DNA from 2 places in the Streptomyces sp. SCA2-17 genome. Region 1 is predicted to be linked to the other one. Evidence: riboswitches for the same ligand, from Rfam matches in the RefSeq annotation. Region 1 holds a riboswitch; the other holds the start of a gene.
The links. Region 1 has a riboswitch for S-adenosylmethionine ahead of thrC (threonine synthase). Riboswitches for the same ligand answer to the same signal wherever they lie in the genome.
Positions count from the first base shown of each region.

Region 2: linked by a shared signal. The riboswitch ahead of PS271_RS06445 (aminotransferase class V-fold PLP-dependent enzyme) and the one ahead of thrC (threonine synthase) in region 1 are both predicted to bind S-adenosylmethionine.

Region 1 covers NZ_CP117521.1:3,671,544-3,686,106, forward strand. The annotation lists gene PS271_RS16610 (1-phosphofructokinase family hexose kinase) at 1-245, opposite strand, end outside; gene nagA (N-acetylglucosamine-6-phosphate deacetylase) at 395-1,558, opposite strand; gene PS271_RS16620 (ROK family protein) at 1,558-2,505, opposite strand; gene PS271_RS16625 (SIS domain-containing protein) at 2,731-3,666, opposite strand; gene PS271_RS16630 (extracellular solute-binding protein) at 3,838-5,121, shown strand; gene PS271_RS16635 (DUF3263 domain-containing protein) at 5,132-5,410, shown strand; gene otsB (trehalose-phosphatase) at 5,442-6,287, shown strand; gene PS271_RS16645 (alpha,alpha-trehalose-phosphate synthase (UDP-forming)) at 6,315-7,805, opposite strand; gene PS271_RS16650 (glucosyl-3-phosphoglycerate synthase) at 7,847-8,821, opposite strand; SAM riboswitch class I at 8,996-9,144, shown strand; gene thrC (threonine synthase) at 9,138-10,454, shown strand; gene PS271_RS16660 (ubiquitin-like small modifier protein 1) at 10,507-10,782, shown strand; gene PS271_RS16665 (cold-shock protein) at 11,207-11,413, shown strand; gene groL (chaperonin GroEL) at 11,829-13,451, shown strand; gene PS271_RS16675 (PTS transporter subunit EIIC) at 13,463-14,563, opposite strand, start outside.
Region 2 covers NZ_CP117521.1:1,439,921-1,454,483, forward strand. The annotation lists gene PS271_RS06410 (hypothetical protein) at 1-848, opposite strand, end outside; gene PS271_RS06415 (C40 family peptidase) at 899-1,969, opposite strand; gene PS271_RS06420 (C40 family peptidase) at 2,213-3,274, opposite strand; gene PS271_RS06425 (NYN domain-containing protein) at 3,493-4,872, opposite strand; gene PS271_RS06430 (hypothetical protein) at 4,892-5,131, opposite strand; gene PS271_RS06435 (rhomboid family intramembrane serine protease) at 5,284-6,000, shown strand; gene PS271_RS06440 (Lrp/AsnC family transcriptional regulator) at 5,997-6,278, shown strand; gene PS271_RS06445 (aminotransferase class V-fold PLP-dependent enzyme) at 6,503-7,861, opposite strand; SAM riboswitch class IV at 8,012-8,128, opposite strand; gene trpD (anthranilate phosphoribosyltransferase) at 8,192-9,256, opposite strand; gene qcrB (cytochrome bc1 complex cytochrome b subunit) at 9,422-11,071, opposite strand; gene qcrA (cytochrome bc1 complex Rieske iron-sulfur subunit) at 11,068-12,123, opposite strand; gene qcrC (cytochrome bc1 complex diheme cytochrome c subunit) at 12,120-12,929, opposite strand; gene ctaE (aa3-type cytochrome oxidase subunit III) at 12,997-13,617, opposite strand; gene PS271_RS06475 (hypothetical protein) at 13,855-14,256, shown strand; gene PS271_RS06480 (L,D-transpeptidase) at 14,303-14,563, opposite strand, start outside.

The DNA of each region.
Region 1 (14,563 bases):
ATCCGCCCGCCGGTGCCGGGGGCGGTCTCCGCGAGGAGCCGGCGCAGGGTCTCGCCCGTCGTGCCGCCGGCGAAGCCCGTGACCACGGTGGTGTGGCCGAGGGCGGCCAGGACGCGGGCGACGTTGACGCCCTTGCCGCCGGCCCGTTCGGCGGCGGTCGTGACGTGGTGCGACGCGTGCGGCTGCAGCCGCGGAACGCGATAGGTCAGATCGAGCGCTGCGTTGAGCGTGACCGTGAGGATCACCGGCGTTTCCCTCCCTTGACCGAAGAAACCGAAGAACCGTGACCGTCGACCGCCAGCGATCATGCCAAAACAGCGGCGGCAGGCCCAGACCTCGGGACTGCCGCCGCTGTTCCGGCCGGCGTGCGACCGCGCGTCAAGAGCGGGAGGAATCAGTGCACTTGGGGACTGACCACCCAGTCGCCCTTGCGCATGACGCCCACCAGGTCGTACGAGGCGTCGAGAATGACCAGATCGGCGTCCTTGCCGGGCTCCAGGGAGCCGGTCCGGTCGGCCACGCCCAGCAGGCGGGCGGGGGTCGCGGACAGGGCGCGTACGGCGTCGCCCACCGGCAGCCCGTCGACCGTCACCGCGCGCTTGAACGCCGTGTCCAGCGTCAGCGTCGAGCCGGCGATCGAACCCGCCGTCGGGCCGCCGGCGATGCGGGCCACGCCGTCCTTGACCTCGACGCTCATCGGGCCGAGCGGGTACATGCCGTCGCTCATGCCGGCCGCGCCCATGGCGTCGGTAATGAACGCGACGCGGTCCGCGCCGGCCCGGGCGAAGGCCAGTTCCAGGACGGCGGGGTGCAGGTGCGTGCCGTCGTTGATCAGCTCTACGGTGATCCGCTCGTCCTCCAGCAGGGCGGCGATCGGGCCGGGCGCGCGGTGCAGCAGCGAGGGCATCGCGTTGAAGAGGTGGGTGGCGACCGTCGCGCCCGCCTCGATGGCGTCCAGGGTCGCCTCGTACGAGGAGTCCGTGTGGCCCACGGCCGCGATCACGCCGAGGTCGGCGAGGAGGCGGACCGAGTCCAGGCCGCCCGCCAGCTCAGGGGCCAGCGTCATCATGCGGGCCGCGCCGCGCGCCGCGTCGACGAGCTTGCGGACGTCCGCCGGGTGCGGATCGCGCAGCAGCTCCGGCTGGTGGGCGCCGCAGCGGTGCGGGGAGATGAACGGGCCTTCGAAGTGGATGCCCGCCAGGTCGCCCTGCTCGGTCAGCTCGGACAGGACGGCCGCCTGCCGGGCGACGTCGTCCAGGTCGCCGGTGACGGTGGAGGCGACCATCGTCGTGGTGCCGTGCGCGCGGTGCGTACGGATGGCCGTGAGGGCTTCCTCGGGGTCGCCCGCGGAGAAGGACGCGCCGCCGCCGCCGTGGACGTGCATGTCCACGAAGCCGGGGACGATCCAGTGGCCGCCCTTGCCGGAGAGGTCGAGCGTCGCTTGCTCGGCGGACTCGTTCGCGGCGATCCGCCGGCCCTCGACCGTCACCCGCCCGTCCTCGACCACGCCGGTCGGCAGCACCACGCGGGCGCCGGCGAGAACCGTTCGTTCGACCATCAGGCGGAAACCTCCGTGAGGTGGGTGGTGAGCAGGTCCCAGGCGAGCAGGCCCGCGCCCAGGCAGCCGGCGGCGTCCCCGAGGGCGGCCGGGATGATGCGGGGGAGCCGCTGGAACGTCATGCGGTCCGCGACCGCCGCGCGCAGCGGTGTGAAGAGGGTGTCGCCGGCCTCGGCGAGGCCCCCGCCGATGATCAGCGTGCGGGGGTCGAGCAGGGTGTGGGCGATGACGAGGCCGTCGGCGAGGGCGTCGACGGCCTCCTGCCAGACGGCGCGGGCGCGGGGGTCGCCCGCCTCCACGGCGCGGGCACAGTCCGCGGCGTCGGCGTCCGGGGAGCCGGAGGCCTCCGCCCAGGCGCGGCTGACGGCGGCGGCGGAGGCGACCGTCTCCAGGCAGCCGCGGCCGCCGCAGCCGCACGGCCTGCCGGCGGGGCCGGGGCGGACGGCGATGTGGCCGATCTCGCCCGCGCAGCCGTGGGCGCCGGCTTCGATGCGGCCGTCGATGCCGATGGCTCCGGCGATGCCGGTGCCGAGGGCGACGAACAGGAAGCGGTCCGCGCCCTCGCCGGCGCCGAGGCGCCCTTCGGCGAGACCGCCGGTGCGGACGTCGTGGCCGAGGGCCACGGGGGTGCCGCCCAGGCGGCGGCCCAGCAGATCGCGCAGGGGGACGTCGCGCCAGCCGAGGTTGGCGGCGTAGACCGCGGTGCCGGCCTCGGCGTCCACGATGCCGGGCACGGCGAGGCCCGCGGCCGCCGGGGGCTCGCCGTAGGCGGCCTCGCCGGTGGCCGCGAGCTCGGCGGCGAAGTCCAGGATCCCGGCGACCACGGCCTCCGGCCCCTGCTCCCGCCCCGTGGGCCGGCGTGCCTCGTGCAACAGCTCGTGGTCCGGGCCGATCAGGGCGGCCTTGATGGCGGTACCGCCGACGTCGAGCGCGATGACGTGTCTCACGGGGACAGTGTCGCGCGTCCCCGGTCGAAAGGTCTAGTCCACTCACTCGTGGGTGGGTGTTTCCCGGCGGGCGGCGGGCGGGATTGGCGGGATTCACGGGCGTGGGCGCGATGCCGTGCGCGCCTCGGGTCGGTTCGGCACCGCCGGGTGCCTTGCCGGTGGTTACGCGCCGCCGCGGCGGGAGCGGATTGCCGGGCCCGGCAGCGAGACGAGTGCTCGGGCCGGCTAGCCGTTGAGGATCACGCTGCGCGTCAGGCCCCGCGGCCTGTCCGGGTTCAGGCTGCGGCCCTCCGCCACCGCCACCGCCAGGCGCTGCGCGCGGATCAGGTCCGCCAGCGGGTCCAGGCGGGCGCCGTCCGACACCAGGGCCCCGCCCGTGCGGGAGACGTCCGCCTCCAGGCCCGCCGGGGCCGTGCCCAGGATCCACGCCACCCGGCCCGGGCCCGTGATCGCCACCGGGCCGTGGCGGTACTCCATGGCCGGGTACGCCTCCGTCCACGCCCCTGCCGCCTCGCGCATCTTCAGCGCCGCCTCCTGCGCGAGCCCGTACGCCCAGCCCCCGCCCAGGAACGTCCACTGCTCCGCGGACAGCACCGCCCGCGGCAGCGGCTCGATCAGCGCCGTCTCCGCGTCCGCCGCCGCCTCCGCGACCCCCTTCACGCCCTCCGGCAGGCCTCCGGTCTGCTCCAGGCCCGCCCGCAGGAACGCCAGCGCCGTCGTCGCGAACCGCGTCTGGACGACCGACTCCTCGTCCGCCCAGTCCAGCACCGCCGCCTCGTCCGCCGCCCCCACCACCGGCGACGCCGGATCCGCGGTCAGCGCGAGGACCTCCCACCGCTCGCGCACCTCCGCGATCAGGTCGAGCACCTCCGTCGTCGTCCCCGACCGCGTGATCACCACCAGCCGGTCGTACGTCCGCGACACCGGGAACTCCGACGCGGGGAAGGCGTCCGTCTCCCCCTGCCCCGACCCCTCCCGCAGCGCCGCGTACGCCTGCGCCATGAACCACGACGTGCCGCACCCGGTCACAGCCACCCGCTCCCCGGGCCCCGGCATTCCGGCCGCGCCCGCCGCGGCCCGCGCCGCCCGCCGCCAGCAGTCCGGCTGCGTAGTGATCTCCAGGGAAGTGAGCGAGGGCGAGGTGAGAGAGGGCTCGGACATGCGCTTTCGTCTCCTTACACCGGCGATCTCCGTGTGATTCCCGTGCATAGCAGCCCCTGTCGGCCGCGGGAAGAGCGATACCGAAGCGAAACCGGAACCGGCTGGAACGTATGGTGGCCCGCGGGGGAAACTCACGGTCTCCAACACAAACCCCGAAGGTGGGAAGCAGTAGTGCAGCGGCGGCGGTTCTTGGGTCTGACGGCGGCAGGTGCCGCCACGGCGGCGTTGGCGCCCGCACTGACGGCGTGCGGCAGCGACGGCGGTTCGGGCAGCAAGACGCTGCGCGTCGTCGCCGCCGACTACGGTGACAAGGCGGCGAACAGCTCCCAGAAGTACTGGGACTCCCTCGCCCGCGCCTTCGAGGCCAAGCACAAGGGCATCAAGGTCGAGGCCACGGTCCTCAGCTGGACCGAGGTCGACAAGAAGGTCGCCGAGATGGTCGCGTCCGGCAAGGCCCCCGACATCGCGCAGATCGGCGCCTACGCCGACTTCGCCGCCTCCGGCAAGCTCTACAGCGCCGACCAGCTGCTGACCATCCCCACCCAGGCCGACATCATCGCCTCGATCGCCCGCGCGGGCGAGGTGGCCCGCGTGCAGTACGGCCTGCCGTTCGTCTCCAGCACCCGCATGCTCTTCTACAACAAGGCCCACTTCGCCAAGGCCGGCATAGCCAAGGCCCCCGAGAGCTGGGACGAGCTCCAGGCCGCCGCCAAGAAGCTCCAGACCGCCGGGGTCAAGATCCCGTACGGGCTGCCGCTCGGCCCCGAGGAGGCGCCCGCCGAGACCCTGCTGTGGATGCTCAGCGGCGGCGGCGGTTACACCGACCACGACGGCACGTACACGATCAGCTCCGACGAAAACGTCGACACCTTCAAGTGGCTGCGCGACGAGCTCGTCGGCAAGGGCCTCACCGGCTCCGGAGACCCCGCCCGCACCAACCGCCAGGAGGTCTTCGACGCCTTCTGCAGCGGCCAGGTCGGCATGCTCAACGGCCACCCGACGCTGATGAAGCAGGCCGAGGCCAAGGGCATCAAGTACGGGCTGGCCCCGCTGCCGGGCAGGTCCGGCAAGGCCAAGTCCACCATGGGCGTCGCCGACTGGATCATGGCGTTCAAGGCGGGCGGCCACCGCGAGGAGGCCGGCCTCTTCCTCGACTTCGTCTACAGCACCAAGAACGTCCTGAACCTCACCGGCCAGTACGACCTGCTGCCCGTGACCAGCAGCGCCTCCGAGAAGATGCAGGCCGACAGCAACAAGGCCCATCTGAAGCCGTTCCTGGAGCAGCTCGACAACGCCGTCTACTACCCCGTCGACAAGACCTCCTGGGCGAAGGTCAGCAAGGCCCTCAAGGAGAAGATCGGCTCGGTCGTCGCCAAGAGCGGCGACCCCGCGAGCGTCCTCGGCGAGATCCAGCGCGAGGCCGACGCCACGGAGCTGGCCGGCGCCGGCAAGTAGGCTGGCCGGCGTGAGCGACGCACAGCACGGCGAGCGGGAGCCCTCCGAGAAGGGCCCCTCCGAGCAGGAGCTTTCCGGGCTCGACCTCGCCGTGCTCGCCCTGGAGCGCCGGGCCTTCTCCGGGCCCGGTGCCAAGGAGCGGGCCGTGCGGGAGCGGCTCGGGATGACCCCGACCCGCTACTACCAGCTGCTCAACGCCCTCCTGGACGATCCGCGGGCCCTCGCCCACGACCCCGTCACCGTCAACCGGCTGCGACGCATCCGCGACGCCCGGCGCGAACGCCGGTAGCGGACGGGCCCCGCCCAGTAGGGTCGGTCCCATGGGCAGCCACCCCCTCCCCGTTCCCTCCACCCCCGCCGGCCGCGACGGGCTCGCCGCCCTCCTGGCCGGCCCGCAACGCGCCGTCGTGGCCCTCGACTTCGACGGGACGCTCGCCGAGATCGTCCCCGACCCCGAGCAGGCCCGCGCGCACCCCGGCGCCGTGCCCGCGCTGGCCCGGCTCGCCCCGCGGCTCGGGTCCGTCGCCGTGATCACCGGCCGCCCGGCCGCCGTCGCCGTCCACCACGGCGGCTTCGCCGGGGCCGCGGGCCTGGAGCACCTCGTGGTCCTCGGCCAGTACGGCGCCGAGCGCTGGGACGCGGCGAGCGCCACCGTGACCGCCGACGCCCCGCCCCCCGGCGTCGGAGCCGTCCGCACGGAGCTGCCGGGGATCCTGGCCGGCTCGGGCGCCGGCCGCGGCACCTGGATCGAGGACAAGGGCCGCGCCCTCGCCGTCCACACCCGCCGGGCCCCCCACCCGCAGGACGCGTTCGACGCCCTGCGCGAGCCGCTGCACGCCCTCGCCGACCGGCACGGCCTGATCGTCGAGCCCGGCCGGCTGGTGCTGGAGCTGCGCCCGCCGGGCGTCGACAAGGGCGCCGCCCTCACCTCGTACGTCCGCGAGAGCGGCGCGCGCTCGGTCCTCTACGCGGGCGACGACCTCGGCGACCTCGCCGCCTTCGCCGCCGTGGAGAAACTGCGCTCCGAGGGGCTGCCGGGGCTGCTGGTGTGCAGCGGAAGCGCCGAGGTCGCCGAACTCGCCGACCGGGCCGACCTCGTGGTCGACGGCCCGGCAGGCGTCGTGGACCTGCTGACCGCCCTCGCCGAGCGCCTCGGCGGCGCCTGATCCGGGGGAGCGCCGGGGCCGGGCCGGCTACAGCGCCCGCAGCTGGTCCGTGAACCACCGCGCCGGCGGCAGCGCCGTCGCCGCCGCGGCCAGCCGCTTCGTGCGCTCCGCCCGCTCCCCGGGGTCCATCAGCAGTGCCAAGTGCAGGGCGCGGGCCGTGGCCTCCACGTCGTACGGATTCACCAGGATCGCCTCGTCACCCAGCTCGGCCGCCGCGCCCGCCTCCCGCGACAGCACCAGCGCGCACCCGTGGTCGGAGACTACCGGGACCTCCTTGGCCACCAGGTTCATCCCGTCGCGGATCGGGTTCACCAGGGCCACGTCCGCGAGCCGGTACGCGGCCAGGGAGCGCGCGAAGTCGTCCTTGACGTGCAGGGCGACCGGCTCCCAGCCCTCCGTGCCGAACGCGGAGTTGATCTCGCGGGCGACCCGCTCCACCTCGGCCGTGTACTCGCGGTAGACGGCGAGGTCCTGCCGCGACGGGTAGGCGAACGCGATGTGCACGACCCGGCCGCGCCACTGCGGGTGCTCCTCCAGCAGCCGCCGGTACGCGTGCAGCCCCCGCACGATGTTCTTCGACAGCTCCGTGCGGTCCACGCGCACGATCGTCCTGCGGTCCGGCCCGCCGATCTGCGCCCTCAGCGCCGCCATGCGCTCCTCGACGTCCGCCCGGTGCGCCCGCTCGCGCAGGAAGTCCCCGTCGGCGCCGAGACCGTGCACGCCCAATCGCGTCACCCGCCCCTCGGACCACACCTCGGCCGCCCGCCCCTCGCCGTCGCGGACGACCTCCGCGCCCAGCACGTCCGCGCAGCACGCGGCGAACGCCTCGGCCCAGCGCGGGGTCAGGAACGCGGCCCGGTCGCCGCCGAGCACGCCGCGCAGCAGCTGCCCGGCCACGTCGTCCGGCAGCATCCGGAAGTAGTCCGGCGGGGCCCACGGGGTGTGCGAGAAGTGGCCGATGCGCAGGTCGGGGCGGCGCGCCCGGAGCAGGCCGGGGACGAGCGCCAGGTGGTAGTCCTGCACGAGCACCGCGGCGCCCTGCGCGGCCTCCTCGGCGACGGCGTCGGCGAAGGCCGCGTTGTACGCCTCGTAGGCCGCCCACTGCTCCCGGAACGCCTTGTCGAAGACGGGCTCCAGGGGCGTCTGGTAGAGCATGTGGTGCACGAACCACAGCACTGAATTGGCGATGCCGTTGTACGCGGCGGCGAACGTACCGGGCGGGATGTCCAGCATCCGTACGCGGTGCCCGCCGGTGTCTTCCGGGGCGAGTCTCCGGCCGGCCGCGCGGGCCGCCTCGCGGTCGCCCTCCCCGAGCGCCGCGCACACCCACACGGCTCCGGCCTCGCGCTCGATGGAGCTGAGCCCGGAGACGAGCCCCCCGCCGCCCCGCCCGGCCACGAGGGCGCCGTCGGGGCCGCGCCGGTACGAGACCGGGCCGCGGTTGGAGGCGACCACGATCGGTGCGGCGGCGGCGTTGTCGTCGTCGATCGATGCGGTGGGCACGTGCTCAGCGACCATGTGCCCAGCCTTGCCCCCGGGTGAACCGCTCAAACGTACGCTTACGCGGCGTGTCGCTTCGCGTACTCGGGTATGCCGGCCATCGGCGGGCGCTCCTCGGTGTCCACCGCGTACGTGCGCGGAACGAACCCTTCCGCGGTGCGCTCGAACTGCGTGAGCGCAGGTCGCACCAGGTGCCCGCGGGCCAGCCGGAGCTGCGCGGTGCGGTAGATCGCGGCGGCCATCCGGCCGAGCGCCTGCCCGTCCTGGTGGCGGTGCTTGCGCACGCCCACGTCCACCTGGGCCAGCGCGTCCAGCCCCACGGTGTGCAGCGCGTCCACCAGAAGGCCCAGTTCCACGCCGTAGCCGACGGGGAAGGGCAGCTGTTCGAGCAGCGACCGGCGGGCCGCGTACTCGCCGCCCAGCGGCTGCACGAAGCCGGCCAGCTGCGGCCAGTGCAGGTTGAGCAGGGGGCGGGCGACGAGCTCGGTGACCCGGCCGCCCTGGCCCGCGGACCTTGCGGCACCGGGGACGTCGAACTCCGGGCCCAGCGGGCGGTCGTACATCGCCTTGACGAACTGCACGCCCGGGTCGGTCAGCAGCGGACCGACGATCCCGGACACGAAATCCGCCGAGAACTCGCGCAGGTCGGCGTCCACGAAGGCCACGACGTCGCCCGTCGTCGCGAGCAGCGAGCGCCAGAGGACCTCGCCCTTGCCGGGCACGGCGGGCAGGCCGGGCAGCAGCTCGTCGCGGTGCACCACGCGCGCCCCGGCCGCCGCGGCCACCTCGGCCGTACGGTCCGTGGAGCCCGAGTCCACGACCACCAGCTCGTCCACCAGCGGCACCGCGTCCGTCATCAGCTCGCGGCGGATCACCGCCACGATCGCGCCCACCGTCGGCTCTTCGTTCAGCGCGGGCAGGACGACGCTCACCGTCGTGCCGGACTCCCGTTTGGCGGCCAGAAGCACGTCGAGCGGACGATCAGCAGCCGACCAGGACCGCTCGGCCAGCCAGCGCTCCACCTCTTCCAGCACGTGTACGACTCCTCGTTGTGATGCGCTGCCGCGATGCGCTGTGACGCATCTCGCCTTACGGACGGCCCTCTCAACGGGCCATCGCTTCCGTTACAGTCTTGAACAACGCGGACCGCCGTCCTATGTCGGGGTCACCGCGTGCCACAAACGCCTGGGCCCCGCCCAGCGCCATACCGCTCATCCAGAGGGGCAGAGGGATACGGCCCGTTGAAGCCCCGGCAACCCTCCAGCCGGTCTCCGTCGACATCGTTCGATGCGAGGCTCCCGGCGGGGAAGGTGCCAATTCCGTCTCGTGGCGACGTACGCCGCGAGGAAGATGAGGAGAAAGGGCCTCGCCTCCATGGCTGTGCAGTCTGTTGAACCCTCTACCACTTCTGTGGACCTCGGACCCGCCGCTGCGCTCTCCTGCCGCGAGTGCGGAGAGCGCTTCCCCCTCGGCCCCATTTTCGCCTGCGCCCTGTGCTTCGGCCCCCTCGAAGTCGCCTACGAGCTGCCCGCCGGCGGGCCCCGTCAAGCCGCTGAGCTGCGGCGGCGGATCGAGGCCGGCCCCGCGAACATCTGGCGCTACGCCCCGCTGCTGCCCGTCCCCGCCGACGTGGCGGACAAGCCCGGCCTCAGCCCCGGCTTCACCAAGCTCGTCAAGGCCGGCAACCTCGCCCGCGAGCTGGGCGTGACCGGCGGCCTGTACGTCAAGGACGACTCCGGCAACCCCACGCACTCCTTCAAGGACCGGGTGGTCGCGATCGCGGTCGAGGCCGCCCGCGCCTTCGGCTTCACGACCCTGTCGTGCTCCTCCACCGGCAACCTCGCCGGAGCGGTCGGGGCCGCGGCCGCCCGCGCCGGATTCCGGTCCTGCGTGTTCATCCCGCACGACCTGGAGGCCGGAAAGGTCGTCATGGCCGCGGTCTACGGCGGCGAGCTCGTCGGCATCGAAGGCACGTACGACGACGTCAACCGCTTCTGCAGCGAGCTGATCGGCGACCCGCTGGGGGAGGGCTGGGGCTTCGTCAACGTCAACCTCCGGCCGTACTACGGCGAGGGCTCGAAGACCCTCGCCTACGAGATCTGCGAGCAGCTCGGGTGGCGGCTGCCGGACCAGATCGTGGTGCCGATCGCCTCCGGCTCCCAGCTCACGAAGATCGACAAGGGGCTGAAGGAGCTCGTCGCGCTCGGGCTGGTCGAGGACCGGCCGTACCGGATCTTCGGCGCCCAGGCGGAAGGGTGCTCGCCGGTCTCGCGCGCCTTCAAGGACGGGCACGACGTCGTACGGCCCGTGAAGCCGGACACGATCGCCAAGTCCCTGGCCATCGGCAACCCGGCGGACGGCCCGTACGTGCTGGACATCGCGCGGCGGACGGGCGGCGCGGTGGAGGACGTCACCGACGCGCAGATCGTGGACGCGATCCGGCTGCTCGCGCGGACGGAGGGGATCTTCGCGGAGACGGCGGGCGGGGTGACGGTGGGGGTGACGAAGAAGCTGATCGAGGACGGGGTGCTGGATCCGGCGCTGACCACGGTCGTGCTCAACACGGGGGACGGGCTCAAGACGCTTGATGCCGTTGCGGCCGGGCCGGCGGCGACGATCCGGCCGTCGCTGGAGGCGTTCCGCGCCGCGGGGCTGTCCGGCCGCTGACGTCAGCCGCCCCCACTTCTTGTTCCTACGCACCCCGAAGGTGAGTACACCCATGAGCGTCACCGTTCGTATCCCCACCATCCTGCGCACCTACACCGGTGGTCAGGCCGAGGTCTCCGCCGAGGGGGCGACCCTCGCCGACGTCCTCCAGTCCCTGGAGGAGAACCACACCGGCATCGCCGCCCGCGTGCTCGACGACAGCGGCAAGCTGCGCCGCTTCGTGAACGTCTACGTCAACGACGACGACGTCCGCTTCGAGCAGGGCCTTCAGACGCCCACCCCCGACGGCTCCGCCGTCTCCGTCATCCCTGCCGTCGCCGGCGGCTGAGGTTTCACAGGGTTCTTCCGTTATTGCCGCACGACGGCCCCGGAATCGCCCCGACCGCAGTAGCGGACGGGGCGATTCCGGCTGTTGAGCGCGATACAGTTGAGGCGATCCCCGCCCGGCGTCAGTGCCGAACGCATATGAGAACCCGTCAAGTTGTGCGCGAAGTGTGTGCACGAAATGCCGGGTTGGTTGTGTTTTTCCCGGCCCGACTTGCCCTGAAATACCCGGAGTTCAGCCGTTTCTCTCGCTCGGCCATGCCCGGAATTCTCGTCCGAGTGACCTGTTGCAGACGGCATCCGTGCAGATACATTCAGCCGCGGTCGACGCGTTCCGGCGCACACCCACTGGGCTGCCAGGGGGTGAGGTCTGACCCGGGTCCGCGAAGTGCGGTCCTGCGCAAGGGCCAGTAATAGGGGAGTTAGGCATGGCTCAGGGCACCGTCAAGTGGTTCAACGCGGAGAAGGGCTACGGCTTCATCGCGGTCGACGGTGGTGCGGATGTATTCGTCCACTACAGCGCGATTCAGATGGACGGTTACCGCACCCTCGAGGAGGGTCAGCGGGTCGAGTTCGAGATCTCGCAGGGCCAGAAGGGGCCGCAGGCGGACATGGTGAAGCTGTCGCAGGTCTGACGCGGCGCATCGACCACCGGCTCGCTCGGTTTGCGGAGGGGTCCGCACCTCACTGAGGTGCGGACCCCTCGCGCGTGTGCGGGTGCCTGTGTATGGGTACGGCTCTCTCTTGCCCTCCGGCACCCCCGCCCTCCTCGTGCGAGGGGCGTACGTGTGGACCGCTTGCGCCCCCAGCTAACGCTGGGAGGTGCCCCCCTGTCACTTGCGGAGGGTCTGGAGGGTGAACCGCTTGCACTCGGGGTGGTCGAGTGCTAATCATTGGGCTTAGCACTCTCCGGGTGAGAGTGACAGATTTGGACCGTCGGTGAGGTCGGCGGACCGGGTGGGGCAAGGAACCGCCAGGTCCGCAGGCCGTCCGTCGCGGGCGCCAGCGCGGTCCGGAGAAATCCACCCCGTCCTGGGAGGACCACTTCACATGGCCAAGATCATCGCGTTCGACGAGGAGGCACGGCGCGGTCTCGAGCGCGGGATGAACCAGCTCGCCGACGCCGTCAAGGTCACCCTCGGCCCCAAGGGCCGCAACGTCGTCCTCGAGAAGAAGTGGGGCGCCCCCACGATCACCAACGATGGTGTGTCCATCGCCAAGGAGATCGAGCTCGAGGACCCGTACGAGAAGATCGGCGCCGAGCTGGTCAAGGAGGTCGCGAAGAAGACGGACGACGTCGCCGGTGACGGCACGACGACCGCGACCGTCCTGGCCCAGGCACTGGTCCGCGAGGGTCTGCGCAACGTCGCCGCGGGTGCCAACCCGATGGCGCTGAAGCGCGGCATCGAGAAGGCCGTCGAGGCCGTCTCCGGTGCGCTGCTCGAGCAGGCCAAGGACGTGGAGACCAAGGAGCAGATCGCCTCCACCGCCTCCATCTCCGCCGCCGACACCCAGATCGGCGAGCTCATCGCCGAGGCGATGGACAAGGTCGGCAAGGAAGGCGTCATCACCGTCGAGGAGTCCCAGACCTTCGGTCTGGAGCTGGAGCTCACCGAGGGTATGCGCTTCGACAAGGGCTACATCTCGGCGTACTTCGCCACCGACATGGAGCGTATGGAGGCGTCCCTGGACGACCCGTACATCCTGATCGTCAACTCGAAGATCTCCTCGGTCAAGGACCTGCTCCCGCTGCTGGAGAAGGTCATGCAGTCGGGCAAGCCGCTGCTGATCATCGCCGAGGACGTCGAGGGCGAGGCCCTGTCGACCCTGGTCGTCAACAAGATCCGCGGCACCTTCAAGTCCGTCGCCGTCAAGGCCCCGGGCTTCGGCGACCGCCGCAAGGCCATGCTGGGCGACATCGCCATCCTCACCGGTGGCACGGTCATCTCCGAGGAGGTCGGCCTCAAGCTGGAGAGCGCCGGTCTCGACCTGCTCGGCCGCGCCCGCAAGGTCGTCATCACCAAGGACGAGACGACCATCGTCGACGGTGCCGGCGACAGCGACCAGGTCCAGGGCCGCGTCAACCAGATCCGCGCCGAGATCGAGAACAGCGACTCGGACTACGACCGCGAGAAGCTCCAGGAGCGCCTCGCGAAGCTGGCCGGCGGCGTGGCCGTCATCAAGGCCGGTGCCGCGACCGAGGTCGAGCTCAAGGAGCGCAAGCACCGCATCGAGGACGCCGTTCGCAACGCGAAGGCGGCCGTCGAGGAGGGCATCGTCGCCGGTGGTGGCGTGGCTCTGCTCCAGGCTTCCTCGGTCTTCGAGAAGCTGGAGCTCGAGGGCGACGAGGCCACCGGTGCCGCCGCCGTCAAGCTGGCCCTGGAGGCCCCGCTCAAGCAGATCGCCGTCAACGGTGGTCTCGAGGGTGGCGTCGTCGTCGAGAAGGTGCGCAACCTGACCGTCGGCCATGGCCTGAACGCCGCCACGGGCGAGTACGTCGACATGATCGCCGAGGGCATCATCGACCCGGCGAAGGTCACGCGCTCCGCCCTGCAGAACGCCGCGTCCATCGCCGCGCTCTTCCTCACCACCGAGGCCGTCATCGCCGACAAGCCGGAGAAGGCCGCCGCGGCCGCTCCGGGCGGCATGCCGGGCGGTGACATGGACTTCTGATCCTCCCCGGATCACTTGTCCTGACGCTGTACGCACCCGAGGGCGGTGCCCCCCGCGAGGGGGGCACCGCCCTCGGGCGTATGCGCAGGCTCTGCGCCCGGCGCCGCGTTGAGCTCCCGCAGCGACGCGCGGCTCAGGCCGAACGCGTACGTCAGAACGAACCCCGCCGCGTAGCCCACCAGCAGGCCCGCCCCGTAGACGGCCGCCGCCCGGCCCAGGCCGTGGCTGCCCTGGAGGAGGGGGAAGAGGGCCCAGCCCGACGGGCCGATGGCGGTCGAGCCGACCCTGTCGCCCAGCTGGGCCAGCAGCCCCACGAAGCCCCCGCCGAACGCCCCGCCCACGCACGCCGTGACGAACGGGCGGCCCAGGGGGAGCGAGACTCCGTAGATCAGTGGCTCGCCGATGCCCAGGAGGCCGGCCGGCAGGGCGGAGCGGATCGTCCTGCGCACCGAGCCGTTGCGCGGCAGCCGCGCGTAGACCGCGAGCGCCGCGCCCACCTGGCCGGCGCCCGCCATCGCGAGGATCGGCAGGAGGACCGTGTGGCCCTGCTGCTGGATGAGGGTGGTGTGGATGGGGATGAGGGCCTGGTGCAGGCCCAGCATCACCAGGGGCAGGAACAGCCCGCCCAGGACGAAGCCCGCCGCCGCGCCGCCGCCGGTCAGCAGCCGGTCGGCGAAGTGCCCGATGGCCGTGGCGACCACCCCGGCCGCGTACATCAGCCCGTACAGCGTCACCAGGCCGGCCACCAGGACCGTCACCGTGGGGGTGACCAGGACGTCGAGGGCCTCCGGCACCCGGCGCCGGCACCGGCGTTCGACGTGCGCGGCGAGCAGCGCCGCGGCCAGCGCGCCGAGGACCCCGCCCTGGCCGGGGACGAGCCGCTCGCCGAACGCGGTCACCCGGTCCACGCCCGGGAAGACGATGACCGCCGCGACCGCGCCGCCGAGGACGGGCGTGCCGCCGAACTCCTTGGCCGTGTTGTAGCCGACGAAGACCGCGATCAGGGACATGAAGCCCGACGCGCACGCGGTCAGGGCCGTGGCGAGCGCGGGCAGCCGGTGCAGGTTGGTGAGCAGGCCGGCCAGGCCCGCCACGATGCCGCAGCCGATCAG
Region 2 (14,563 bases), 2.2 Mb from region 1:
ACGCCGTACGCCTCGGGGTTGACGATGATGCGGTCCGCCGGCGCGGCCGCCCCCGTGCCGCCGGCCTCGCCGGTGGTCACGGCGGCGATCCCGCGGTAGTTGGAGACGGGCGAGTCGAGGAGGGCGGCCATCCGCTCCAGGGAGGCCGGCATCTCGACGACGACCCGTCCGGGCCAGTCCCGCGGCCCGGCGTGCCAGGCCGCGCCCACGGCGGGCACGGCCTGGTCGGCGAGGCCGGCGAGGGCGCGCAGCCGCTCGCGGTCCTGGCCGACGCCGAGGACGAGGCTGCGCTCACCGCGGACGACGGTGACGGGGCCCTGCTGCCACAGCTGCCCGCCACCCCGCGGAGCGGTCTCCGCGGCCACGTACCACCGCCCGCCGCGCTCGACGAGGGTGAGCCGGGTGCGGGTCGTGACGGGCACGCCGTCGTAGCCGGCCAGCCGGTACCGCAGCTCGGCCTCGGCGGCGACGCGCCGCCCGCCGCCGTCGCCCCGCTCGGGGGTGAAGCCGCCGGTGCGCACGAGCCGGTAGTCCCAGGAGGCGAGCGGCACCGCGGCGAGGTTGGCGAAGACGCGGCGCTGTTCGGCCCGGTACGCGTCGGCGGCGGGGTCGACGGCGGCCAGGAAGGCGTTCTCGTCGCGGTCGCGGAGGGCGGCGGCCCACCGGTCCAGGGCGCCTTGCAGGGCCCGGTCACGGGCGCCGTCGTCGCCGGAGAGGGCGGAGCAGCCGGTCAGGGCGGCCTGGAGGGCCAGCAGGGCGGCGGCCAGGCCGCACGCCGCCCGGCGGGCCGGCCCACGGCTACCCGCGCGCGTGCCCCCGCGTCCGCTCCTCCACCACCGGCCCGTCACGTCCCGCATCGTACGAGCCGCGCGCCCCCCGGCGTGCGCTCAGGGCGGGCTCACGGCCGGGTCACGGACGAAATCGGCATCATGTTGGCCGGGTCGTAGCGCACGCGGGCACCGGGGTAGGGCGCGTGCACGACCTGGCCGTTGCCCACGTACATGCCCACGTGGCTGGCGTCGTCGCGGTAGATGACGAGGTCGCCGGGGCGGGCCTCGGACAGGGGGACGTGCCGGCCGGCGTTGCGCTGCGCCTGGGAGGTGCGGGGCAGGCCGACGCCGGCCCGCCCGTACGCCCATTGCATGAGCCCGGAGCAGTCGAAGGCTCCCGGCCCGTTCGCGCCCCAGGCGTAGGGCGAGCCGACGGCGGAGCGGGCGGCCATGGCGGCCGCGGCGCCGCGGCCGGAGGCGGCGGTGAGGTCCTGGAGGCCGCCGAGGAGGCCGCCGCCGCCCGAGTGGTCCAGCGTCCGCGTACCGCCGGAGCGCGAGGCCCGCGCGTAGGCCCGGCGGTCGGCCTCGGGCAGGGCGTTCAGCAGCCGGCGGGCCGTGGCGAGCTTGCCCTCGACCTCGTGCTTGTGGTGCTCGACGGCCTTGCGGGTCTCCTCCAGCTCGCTCAGCATGCGGGCGGCCTCGGTGCGCTCCTGGCGGAGGGCGCGCTGGGCGCCGAGGAGGGCCTTGAGCTGCTCGCTCTGGCGGTCGGAGACGCGGTCGAGGGTGGCGGCGCGGTCCAGGTAGCCGTCGGGGTCCGAGGAGAGGAGGAGCTGGAGGGCGGGGTCGACGGCGCCGGTGCGGTACTGCGCGGTGGCGATCATGCCGAGGGCGGTGCGCATGTGGTTGACGCGCTCCTGGCCGCGGGCCACGCGGTCGGTGGCCTCGGCGACCTTCCGGCGGAGCTCGCCGGCGTGCTCGCCCGCTTCGTTGAACTTCTCGGTGGCCCGTTCGGCCTGCTCGTAGAGCCGGTCGACCTGTGATGTGACGGTTCCGCCGGACCGGTCGCCGGCGGTGTCACTGGGCCGAGCTCCGGCCGGGGGCGCCATCGCGGCCGCGGCCGTGGCCACGGCGGCGGACAGGACGGTGACCCGGACGGTCTGGGTGAGACCGGACTGCGAAGAACGGCGATGGGACGCCACGGGCGCCGCACTCCCTTCGTTGCTGCTCTGCGGGCGCGGTCCGGGACGTGTCGTACCGCACGCCGGACAGTAGCGGCGTGCTCACCCCGCGTTCAAAGACCTCCGGGGGTGGGAATGGGACGGGAATGCGGACGCCCCGCCGGAGACGCAGGTCACCGGCGGGGCGTGGAGTCAGCGCGGGCCACCGCGATTCGCCCGAACGGGCGGCGGGTCAGCCATTCGGCCCAGCGGCGGGCCGGTCCGTCAGCCTATGCGGACGCCGAACTGGAAGGGCATGTTGCCCATCGACTCGTAGCGGACGTTCGCGCCCGGCTTGGGGGCGTGCAGGGTCATGCCGTTGCCCGCGTAGAGGCCGATGTGGTGCAGGTCGCCGTAGAAGAGCACCAGGTCGCCGGGCTTGAGCTGGCTCTGGTCGTAGATGCGGGTGCCGGCGTTGGCCTGGTCCTGGGAGATGCGCGGGAGGGTGACGCCGGCCTGGGCGTAGGCCCAGCCGGTCAGCCCGGAGCAGTCGAAGGAGCCCGGGCCGGTCGCGCCCCACACGTAGGGGGAGCCGATCTTGCCCTGGGCGGCGGCGAGGGCCGCGGCCGCGCGGCCGGAGGTGGGCAGGTCCTTGCCGAGGTCCGGGCGGGAGCTGTCGCGGCCCGCGCGGGCGCCGTCGCCGCCCTTGCCGCCGTCGGCCTTGTCCTTCTCGCCCACGACCTCGGCGCGCTCGGCGGCGCTGAGGGTGTTGAGCTGCTCCTTGGCCGCGGCGAGCTTCTCCTGGACGGCCTCCTTCTGCTCGCCCAGCACCTTGCGGGTCTCCGCGAGGTCCTTGAGCTTGCCGGTGGCCTCCTGGCGCTGCTGCTTGAGCACGCGCTGCTTCTCGGAGATCTGCTTGAGGGTGCTGGCCTGCTTGGCGCTCACCTGGTTGAGCGTCGAGGCCTTGTCGAGGTAGCCGTCGGGGTCGGAGGAGAGGAGCAGCTGGAGCGAGGGGTCGACGGCGCCGCTGCGGTACTGGGCGGTGGCCAGCGAACCGAGGCTGTCGCGCAGCTTGTTGATCTCCTCCTGGCCGCGGGCGACCTTGTCCTGGAGATCGGTGACCTGCTGGTCGAGCTTGTCCTGCTTCTCCTTGGCCCCGTTGTACTTCTCCGTGGCCTGCTCGGCCTCTTCGTAGTACTTGTCGACCTTCTCCTTGACCTCCGCCTTGGAGGCCTTCGGATCGGCGTGCGCGGCCTGCGAGGTGAGGGCGACGGCTGCGGCTGCGGTCGCCGTCAGGACGGTCACCCGGGCGCGGCCCGGCTGCTTGGGTCGACGGTGGGACGCCACGGAGACGAGCTCCTTCTTCCTCGGCCGCCACCGCACGCCGAAGGGCGGCGGTCCGGCGGGACCTTCACCGTCACCCCTATTGGATGATCAACCGGGCGAAGGTTCGAGGCCCGACCTTAGTGACCCCGGAGTGATCCGTTCAAATCCTCATCAGAAAAATCTCGCGCCCCAAGCGAAGCTTTACCAACATGACACAGCCGGTGACGGCGGCTTGACGGTCAGGTACGGGCAAGTCGCTTGAGGAGGAGGGCGGATGCGACGGGCCGGGCGCCCGCCTTCGCGACGCCGTCCGCGACCTCGCGGTCGGTGGAGACCACCACGACCGGCCGGCCCGGCGGCTCGGCCCGCACCAGCTGGCGGATCAGCTCGTCGGCGGTGACCCCGGGCTTGCTGAAGAGCACCCGCACCCCGCGCGGCGGCGCGAGCAGGACGGGCGCGGCCAGCTCGGCGCCGTCGAAGACGCACGTGACCTCGGCGCCCGTCTGCGCGGCCAGCATCGCGAGCCCGCCCAGCAGCCGCAGCCGCTGCTTGTCCAGCGGCATCGTCGGATAGCCGGTCTTGGTGACGTTGTAGCCGTCGACCACGAGGTGGGCCTGAGGCAGTGCCAGCAGCTGGTCCAGGAGCGCGGGGTCGGTCTCGGACAGGGCGCGCGTGGCGATGTCCTTCGGGGTCATCCGGCCGGGCTCCACGGCGTCCACCGTGTCCGCCGGGTGCACGGAGGCGGGCGGCAGCGCCAGCTCGCGCCGCAGGCCCTGGGCCGCGTCCAGCACGGTGTCGAGCAGCAGGCGCAGGCGCATGTCCTCCACGCTGCGGCCCTCGCGCACCGCCCGGCGGCTCGCCTCCAGCGCGGCCTCGGCCTCCGACAGCCGCGTCTTGAGCCGCCGGCTCTCCCCCAGCGCCGCCGCCTTCTCGGCCGCGCCGGCCGCCCGTGCGGACTCCAGCTCGGCCTCCGCCTTGCGCAGGGCGGCCTCGCCGCGCCGCACGTCGGCCACGGCGCTGCGCAGCTTGCGCTGGAGCGAATCGGTCTCCCTGCGGACGGTCTCCAGCTCGGCGCGGATCCGCTCGGTCTCGGCGCGGGCCGCGGCCCGCGCCTCCGCCAGCTCCTCGCGCAGGCGCCGCAGTTCGCGCTGGGCCTCCTCGCCGGCGCGCTCCGCGGTCGCCCGCAGCGCCTCCTCGCCGGCCGCCGTGACGAGCTTGACCCAGCCGGCGGGCCGCAGCACGTAGGCCATGGCGGCCACGTCCTCCGGATCGGCGGCGGCCGGGGGCGAGCCGGCGTCCAGGGCCTCGGCGAGCTCCGAGCCCGTCTCGCGCAGCCGGGCCGAGATGCGCCGGCGGAAGGCGGCGTCGTTCTCCACCGCCGCCGCCATCGCGTTGCCCGCGAACTTGGCCCGCCGGCTCGGCGTGAACCGGGCGTACTGCCGCAGCGCCGCGGGGAGTTCGGCCACGGTCAGCCCGCCGAACGCCTCCGCCACGAGCCCGACGACCCGGCGCCGCACGCCTTCCGGCAACGGTCGGTCGAGCACCTCGGCAGCGCCGTCGGTCCCACCGGTGTCACCAGGTCCACCGGCCGCCTCCGCGCCACCCGTGTGCTCCACCACCGCTCATCGCTCCCGTTCTTCAGGCGTTCGCGCCCGGCCGGTCCACCAGCTCGACCTGGTCGACCGCGTTGCACCAGCGGCAACGCACGGACTCGATGGTCTCACTGACCACCTCGCGCTCCTCCACGCTCGGCTCACCGGAAAGGTCGAGGTGCACGAAATCCACGGCTTTGGTCGTACGCGTCACATCGAACCGGGTGAGATTGCCGCACAGCGCGCAGCGCCACCGGGTCCCGGCTGTCGGCTGGGGAACGCCCATCGTGTCGTCCGTCCTCGTCAAGTCCATCGAACTGCGGGTGTGCTTCCCGTAACCCTACGGCCTGATGGTCATGCGGCGCGGAGCGCAGGCCCGCTTCGGCGGCCCGGCGAGGCACTCTGTGCGCTTTACTGCTGGTACGTCATGATCTGCTCATGTTCGGAAAGCCGGGGCAGGCTCCCCTCGTCACCTACGGCCTCATCGGCGCCTGCAGCGTGGTGTTCCTGCTCGGCCCCGCGTCGGGCCTCACGGTCACCCTGTCCGGCGGCCCCGGCAGCGGCAGCAGCCTCCTGGCCGCGCAGGCCGCCTACTTCGAGCGCTGGGGAGTGGTGCCGGAGGAGCTGTGGCACGGGCCCGCGGCGGAGCTGATCACCCCGCTCACCGCGCTCTTCGTCCACGGCAACTGGCTGCATCTGCTCGGGAACATGCTCTTCCTCTATGTCTTCGGCGCCATGGCCGAAAACCGTATGGGCCGGGGTCCCTTCGCCCTCTTCTACCTCACCGCCGGGGTGCTGGCACTGCTCGGCTACGCCGCCGTGCACGCCGGCTCCGACCGGACGCTCGTCGGCGCCTCCGGGGCGATCTCCGGAGTGCTCGGAGCCTTCCTCTACCTCTTTCCCCGGGCCCGCGTCACCAGTCTCTTCCCGTTCCTCTTCTTCCTGCCCCTGCGGTTCCCCGCCTGGGCCGTGCTGCTCTTCTGGTTCGCCCTCCAGTGGCTCGCCGCCCGCTCGGCCGGGGACCGGCCCGGCGTCGCCTACCTCGCCCACGTCGTGGGCTTCGCCCTGGGCTTCCTGTACGCGTGGGCGAGGTACGGGCGTACGACTAGAGTGAAGCGGGGCTGCCCCCCGACCCCCGATAGGAGCCCGCCGTGATCACTTCGATCGTCCTGATCAAGACCGACGTCGACCGGATCCCCGAGATCGCCGAGCAGATCGCGGCGATCGAGGGCGTGAGCGAGGTGTACTCGGTGACCGGGGCGCACGATCTGATCGCCATGGTCCGGGTGGCCCGCCACGACGACCTGGCGGACGTCATCCCGGGGCGCATCAGCAAGGTCCCGGGCGTGGCCTCGACGGAGACGCACATCGCGTTCCGCACGTACTCGCAGCACGACCTGGAAGCGGCGTTCGCGATCGGCCTGGAGTCGTAAGCCGTACGCCGGTCCGGCACCGCCGGTCACCTCCGGTGGGGTTGCGCGCCGCGGCGGCGGGATTTCCTTGCCTGCGGCAAGCGGCCTGATGGCCGAGAGGCCAGGCCTCCCCCGGCCACCGATCGAAAGGCCCTGCCTTTCACTCCCGCCGCCACGGCGCTCAGCCCCCGCCGGGCTCTCCGGCGGTGCCGTACCGGGCGCGCCCGCCATTCCTGCAACCGCCGTCAGGCGGGGACGCACCGCCCGCCCTCCGTCCGGTAGGACCACTTCGCGCCGTGGTGGACGAGTTCGCCGACCGCCGTCACGAAGCGGTCGACGTGCTCGTCCGGGGTGCCCGCGCCGAAGCTGACCCGGATCGCGTTCAGCGGTGCGCCCTCGTCCACCGCACCGCACTCCCCCTCGGCGGCGGCGTCGCCGCCCACCAGCGTCCGGACCAGCGGGTGCGCGCAGAAGAGGCCGTCGCGGACGCCGATCCCGTACTCCGCGGAGAGCGCCGCCGCGAAGTGCGAGCTGTTCCAGCCGTCGACGGTGAAGGAGAGCACGCCCACGCTCGGGGCGTCCGGCCCGAAGAGCGACAGCACCCGCACCCCCGGCACCGCCGCGAGCCCCTCCCGCACCCGGGCGATCAGCTCCCGCTCCCGCTCCGCGAGCCGGTCGAAGCCCGCCTCGGCGAGCGCCTTGCACGCGGAGGCGATGGCGTAGGCGCCGATGACGTTGGGCGAGCCGGCCTCGTGCCGGGCGACCCCCTCGTGCCACTCGACCCGCACCTCGCCGGAGGCGTCCCGCGCGACGCGGCGGCTCGCGCCCCCGCCCGCCAGGTAGGGCTCGGCGTCCCGGAGCCAGTCCGCGCGCCCGGCGAGCACGCCGGCGCCGAAGGGCGCGTACAGCTTGTGCCCGGAGAAGGCGACCCAGTCCGCGTCCAGCTCGGCGATGTCCACCCGCTGGTGCGGCACGAGCTGGGCCGCGTCGACCACGATCCGCGCGCCGTGCGCGTGCGCGGCCGCCGCCAGCTCCCGTACGGGCCACAGTTCACCGGTCACGTTGGACGCGCCGGTCACGCACACGAGCGCCGGGCCGTACGGCTCGCGGGCCGCGAGCTCCCGCTCCAGCGTCTCGACCGCCTGCGCCGGGGTGCGGGGCGCCTCCAGGTAGGTCACGGCGACGTCCGCGCGCCGCTCCCAGGGCAGGAGCGCCGCGTGGTGCTCGGTCTCGAAGACGAACACCCGGGTCCCCGTGGGGAGTACGGCGGCGAGCAGGTTGAGGGAGTCGGTGGTCGAGCGGGTGAAGAGGACCTGGTCGCCGTCCCGGCAGCCGAGGAACGCGGCGACGTCCGCCCGGCTGTTCTCGAACAGCTCGGTGGACAGCTGCGAGAGGTACCCCGCGCCGCGGTGCACGCTGCCGTAGTAGGGCGCGTACGCCGCCACGTCGTCCCACACGCGCTGCAGGGCGGGGGCGCTGGCCGCGTAGTCCAGCGCCGCGTACGTCACCTCTCCCCCGGTGACCAGCGGCACGCGGACATCCCTGCCCAGAACCGGCAGAGGGGTGCAAATGGCCTGATCGGTGGCAAGGGTGGAGACAGACATGGCGAACTCCCGTAAGAAGGCAGGCGAATTCCACCGCGCGACGGGCGCGGGAAGGGAAAAGAGGGTGCGCGGAAAAGGGGCTCTTCGAGCCCTAACGCATTCGCTGAACCACGGAAGGATCTCCCTCGGCAACCAGGATCCCTGGCGAGGGATCCGCGCTTGCCGCAGACCTCGCTGCCTGCGGCCTGGTCATCACCCGGGGCACCCCGCCACGGAAGGAGGGTTGCCGGACAGCAAGCCGGGGCCTGATCGCTGTCACTCGTGACCTTGCCGAGGAGTATGGCATACGTGATCGCCCCGCGGAACAGCCGTTCCGCGGGGCGAGACGGGTCAGGCGTTGCTCGCGGCGACCCAGCGCTCCAGCGCCCGCCGCGCCGCACCGGAGTCGATGGACTCCGCCGCGCGCACCAGCCCGGCGGAGATCTGCTCCGCCAGCGGCGCCTCCGTGGGCGCCGACGCGACGAGCGCCGCGGCGGAGTTCAGCAGCACCGCGTCCCGTACGGGCCCGGTCTCGCCCGCCAGCAGCCGCCGTGCCACGTCCGCGTTGTACGACGCGTCGGCCCCGCGCAGCGCCTCCACGGGCACCAGGTCGATGCCCACGTCCCGCGGGTCGAAGGCCTCCTCGCGGACCGTGCCGCCGGAGACCACCCACACCCGCGAGGTCGCGGTCGTCGTGAGCTCGTCGAGGCCGTCGTCGCCGCGGAAGACCAGCGCCGTGGAGCCGCGCTCGGCGAGCACCCCGGCGAGGATCGGCGCCATCCGCGCGTCCGCGACGCCGGTGGCCTGCGCCCGCACCTTGGCGGGGTTGGTCAGCGGGCCCAGCACGTTGAAGATGGTGCGGATGCCGAGCTCGCGCCGTGCCGCGGCCACGTGCCGCAGCGCCGGGTGGAACGTCACGGCGAAGCACAGGGTGATCCCGGCCTCCTCCGCCACTTCCGCGACGCGCTTCGGGGTGAGGTCGAGGTTGACGCCCAGCTTCTCCAGGACGTCCGAGGCCCCGCTGGCGGAGGACGCCGCGCGGTTGCCGTGCTTGACGACCTTCGTGCCGGTGCCGGCCACGACGATCGCGGACATGGTCGAGATGTTGACGGTCTTGGCGCCGTCGCCGCCGGTCCCCACGATGTCCACGCTGGGGCCGGGCACCTCGATCAGCCGGGCGTGTCCGTACATCGTGCGGACCAGGCCGGAGATCTCGGCGACCGTCTCGCCCTTGGCGCGCAGGGCGACCAGGAAGCCCGCGATCTGGGCGCCGGTGGCCTCGCCGCGCATGATCCGGTCCATGGCCCAGGCCGTGTCGTCGGCGGTGAGGTCACGGCCGGCGAGGAGGGCGTCCAGGAGGCCCGGCCAGGAGGGGGCCACCGCGCTGTCGCCGCCTGCCGGGGTCACAACGTTCATGGTCCACGCTCCTGGTGGTCGGTCCGGAGAGCCGGGTTCGTCCCGAGGGCTCTGCCCGCCCAGCCTATCCACCCCCGCAGAGCGCGAAGAGCCCCGTCCATGCGCTGGACGGGGCTCTCGCTGTGGCGATCAGCGATCAGTGTGGATCAGGCGGTGACCCGGAGATCAGTGGTGGCCGTGGCCGCTCGTGATCTCCTCGTACTCCTCGCGGGTGGCCTTGGGGATCTGGGTCCCCTCGCCGTAGAAGCCCTTGGAGAGCTTCACCTTCAGGCGCTGCCCGGCGCCGGCCTTGCGGGCCACGCCGTTCTCGTCGAACTCCGGCTCCAGCTCGAGCGGCTTGGGCTGCTCGTGCGCCGTGAGGGTGTGCAGCTGCTCCTGCGAGAGCGGCTCGTGGACCTCGACGAACTCACCGTGCGGCAGGCGCTTGATGATGCCGGACTCGCGGCCGTGCAGCACCTTGTCGCGGTCGCGGCGCTGCAGGCTCATGCAGATCCGGCGGGTCGCGATGAACGTCAGGACCGGCACCACGAAGAAGCCGATTCGGACGAACCAGGTGATGGCGTTGATCGACAGGTGGAAGTGGGTGGCCCAGAGGTCGTTTCCACCACCGATCAGCAGCACGAAGTACCAGCTGATCCAGGCGGCACCGAAGGCGGTGCGCGTCGGGGCGTTGCGCGGGCGGTCCAGCAGGTGGTGCTCCCGCTTGTCGCCGGTGACCCAGGACTCGATGAACGGGTACACCGCGATCGCGGCCAGCACCAGCGGGAAGATCACCAGCGGCACGAAGACGCCGAGGACCAGCGTGTGGCCCCACAGGTTGATCTCCCAGCCCGGCATCACGCGGATGAGGCCCTCGGAGAAGCCCATGTACCAGTCGGGCTGGGCGCCGGTCGACACCTGGTCCGGGCGGTACGGGCCGATGGCCCAGATCGGGTTGATCGTGGCGATCGCCGCGACGGCCGCGATGACGCCGAAGACCAGGAAGAAGAAGCCACCGGCCTTGGCCATGTAGACCGGCATCAGCGGGAGGCCGACGACGTTCTTGTTGGTGCGGCCCGGGCCGGGGAACTGCGTGTGCTTGTGGTAGATCACGAGGATCAGGTGGGCCACGAGCAGACCGAGCATGATGCCCGGCAGCAGCAGGACGTGGATCGAGAAGAACCGCGGCACGAAGTCCGAGCCGGGGAACTCGCCGCCGAAGAGGAACATCGAGATGTACGTGCCGACGATCGGCACGGACAGGATCGCGCCCTCCATGAAGCGGACACCGGTGCCGGAGAGCAGGTCGTCCGGGAGCGAGTAACCGGTGAAGCCGGTGAACATGCCCAGGACGAACAGCAGGAAGCCGAACAGCCAGTTGACCTCACGCGGCTTGCGGAACGCACCCGTGAAGAACACGCGCATCATGTGCACGAACATGCCGGCGAGGAAGATCAGCGCCGCCCAGTGGTGGATCTGCCGGATGAGCAGACCGCCACGGATGTCGAAGCTGATGTTCAGGGTCGACTGGAACGCCTCGGACATCCGCATGCCCTGCATGGGGACGTACGAGCCGTGGTAGACGACCTCTTCCATGCTGGGGTGGAAGAACAGCGTCAGGTACACACCCGTGAGGATGATGATGACGAAGCTGTAGAGGCAGACCTCGCCCAGCATGAAGGACCAGTGGTCCGGGAAGATCTTCCGCATGTTGGCCTTGGCCAGGGAGTAGATCCCCAGGCGGCCGTCGGCCCAGTCGGCTACCCGCTCGCCTGCGGGTGCCTTGCGGCGGCCCGGCGCGTTAGCGCCAGATGCGTTCGTGGTTGTAGTGCTCATCCGCGCTCCCAGTAGGCAGGACCGACGGGCTCGGCGAAGTCGCCCATGGCCTCAAGGTAGCCCTTGTCGTTGACCTTGATCCGCAGCTGCGGAAGGGCGTGGCCGGCCGGGCCGAAGATCACGCGTCCGCCGTCGGAGAGGTCGAAGGTGGACTGGTGGCAGGGGCACAGCACGTGGTGCGTCTGCTGCTCGTAGAGGCTGATCGGGCAGCCGACGTGGGTGCAGATCTTGGAGAACGCGACGATGCCGTCCGCGGACCAGTCGAGCTCGCGCTTGTCCTTGATGTTCTCCGGGCGGAGCCGGACGATCATCAGGGCGGCCTTGGCGATCTCCTTCTGGAAGTCGTGGTCCTCCTCCTTCATGCCCTCGGGCATGGCGAAGGTGAGGGAGCCGACCTGGATGTCCTCGGGACGCAGCGGCTGCAGCGTGTTCTGGTTGATCAGCATCTTGCCCTCGGACCAGGCGGTCTTCCGGAGCTTGGTGCCCGGCAGCGGTCCGAGGTCGCGCAGCAGCACCACGCCGGAGAGCGGCACCAGGGCCAGCGCGCCGAACATGGTGTTGCGGATCAGCTTGCGGCGGCCGAAGGCCGACTCCTCAGCGCCCTGCTTGAAGTCCGCCAGGACCTTGGCCTTGACGTCCGGCTCGGCGGAGATGGCGTGCCGCTCGTCGGCGACCTCCACGTCCGACATCAGGGTGCGGGCCCAGTGGACCGCGCCCGCGCCGATGCAGAACAGCGCCACCGCGAGGGTCATGCCCAGCGCGAAGTTCAGGGCACTGATGTGACCGATCGGGAAGATGTAGACGATCTTGTCGACCGGCAGGGCCACGTAGGAGGCGATGAAGCCGACCGTGGCCAGCATCGAGAGCAGGAACAGGAAGGCGACCACGCGCTCGGAGCGCTGGGCCGCCCGCTCGTCCACGTCCTGGATGCGGGGCTCGTGCGGCGGCAGGCCGGGGTCGGCGAACGGGTCGCCGGCCGTCTTCGTCACGGCGCCGCCGTGTGCGTCCTGCGTGCTCGGCAGGTTCTCTTCTGGAATGTCTTGGCTACTCATGACTTCTTGGCCTTAGCGGTGTGGGCCGCGACCCAGATGGCTACTGCGATCAGCGCGCCCAAGCCGAAGATCCACGCGAACAGACCCTCGCTGACCGGGCCGAGCCCGCCCAGCTCGAGGCCGCCCGGGCTCTCCGACTTGCTGCTGTTGACCGTGTCGAGGTACGCGATGATGTCCTTCTTGTTCTTCTCCGACAGCGTCGTGTCGGGGAAGGAAGGCATGTTCTGCGGGCCGGTCTGCATGGCCTCGTAGATGTGCTTGGGGTCGACGTCCTCAAGCGAGGGGGCGAACTTGCCGTTGGAGAGCGCGCCGCCCTTACCGGTGAAGTTGTGGCACTGGGCGCAGTTGGTGCGGAAGAGCTCTCCGCCCTTGGCGATGTCCGCGCCGTCCGGGCTGTACTGATCCTTGGTCGGGACCGCGGGGCCGGCGCCCAGCGAGGCGATGTACGCGGCGAGCTGGTCGGTCTGGGCCTGCGTGTAGATCGCCTTCTTGCGGGGGGCCTGGGCACCCTGCTGCTGGAGCGGCATGCGGCCGGTGCGGACCTGGAAGTCGACGGCCGCGGCGCCCACGCCGACGAGGCTCGGGCCGTCACTGGTGCCCTGACCGCCGGTGCCGTGGCAGCTTGCGCAGCCCACGGAATAGAGCTTCTTGCCCTCCTCGATGGCGAGGGACTGGGCGGTTCCATCGGCCTTGGCCGTGTCCGCCGGCGCGAACGCGGCGTACAGCCCCCCAGTGACCGCCAGCGCGAAGAGTAGGACGACGACCGCCGCCAGCGGATGGCGTCGTCGTGCGGAGAGCTTTTTCACGGATTACCCCGGTGTCAGGATCTTCTGCGTCGATCTGGACTGTTGGTCCGGTGCGGGACGGGACCGATTACTTGATCAAGTAGATCGTGGCGAAGAGGCCGATCCACACCACGTCGACGAAGTGCCAGTAGTAGGACACGACGATGGCCGCCGTCGCCTGGTGGTGGGTGAACCTCTTGGCCGCGTACGTCCTGCCCAGAACCAGCAGGAAGGCGATCAGACCGCCCGTCACGTGCAGGCCGTGGAAGCCGGTCGTCAGGTAGAACACCGAGCCGTACGGGTCGGAGGAGAGCGAGAGGCCGTCCTCCTTCACGAGGTCCGTGTACTCGAACACCTGGCCGCCGATGAAGATGGCACCCATCACGAAGGTGATCGTGAACCAGGTGCGCAGCTTCTTCACGTCGCCGCGCTCGGCGGCGAAGACGCCGAGCTGGCAGGTGAGGGAGGAGAGCACCAGGATCGTGGTGTTCGTCGCCGAGAACGGAAGGTTCAGCGAGGACGCCATATCCTTCCAGTGCTCTGCGCCGGTCACCGATCGCAGGGTGAAGTACATCGCGAAGAGGGCCGCGAAGAACATCAGCTCGGAACTCAACCAGATGATGGTTCCGACGCTGGTGAGGTTCGGTCGATTGACCGACGGGTGTGCGTGCCCGGTATCTGTTGCTGTTGCAGTCGCCACGACCGACATTATGTCGGTCGCTTATCTCGTGCTCACTCCGGGGGGTGCCGTTCGGTGTGTCAAGAGCATGTGCGCTGCTCGTACGGCCCAGTGCCGGGGTCCCCCAAAGGGGGGAACCGGACGTTCCGGGGCACTCTCCGGGCCTGACGGACCCTCCTCCGGAAGGGTGTTCGCGGAGTAGAGTCCGGCCAGCGATCAGCTCCACGTCAGATCCGCAGCTGTGCCGAACACAAGCCTGGAGGAACGATGCAGCCGACGGCCACCGTGCTGGTCTACAGCGACAACGCGGACACCCGCGCACAGGTCCGGCTGGCCGCAGGTCGCAGGCCGGCTCCCGACGTACCGCCGGTCGAGTACGTGGAATGCGCGACACTCCCGGGCGTGCTCGCGGCCCTGGAACAGCACCACGTGGCCGTGTGCGTCCTGGACGGCGAGACGGCGCCCGCGGGCGGCATGGGGGTGTGCCGGCAGCTGAAGGACGAGGTGTTCCGCTGCCCGCCCGTGCTGCTGCTGATGGGCCGCCCGCAGGACGCCTGGCTGGCCACCTGGAGCCGGGCCGACGCGGCCGTGACGCACCCGCTGGACCCGGCGGTGTTCGCCGAGGCGCTGGCGGGCCTGCTGCGCAGCCGGAAGGCCGTGGACGCCTGACGGTCCGGGGGCCGGCGCGGCGGGCCCTGCGGGGCCCGCCGGGCGGCTAGAGCTCGGGGCGCAGGCGGGCGGCGTCGGCGGGGCCGCTCCCCTGCTTCTTGCCTCCGACGAGGGCGCTGCCCTTGCGCCATTCGTCCCAGTCCATGTTCCAGTCGCCGAAGCCGTTGTCGAAGGGCGTCATGGTGGCGCCCGCGCTGCCCACGACCTTGACGATGTCGCCGACGTGGACGGTGTCGAAGAACCACTTGGCGTTGGCGGTGCTCATGCCGGTGCAGCCGTGGCTGACGTTCTCCCAGCCCTGGGAGCC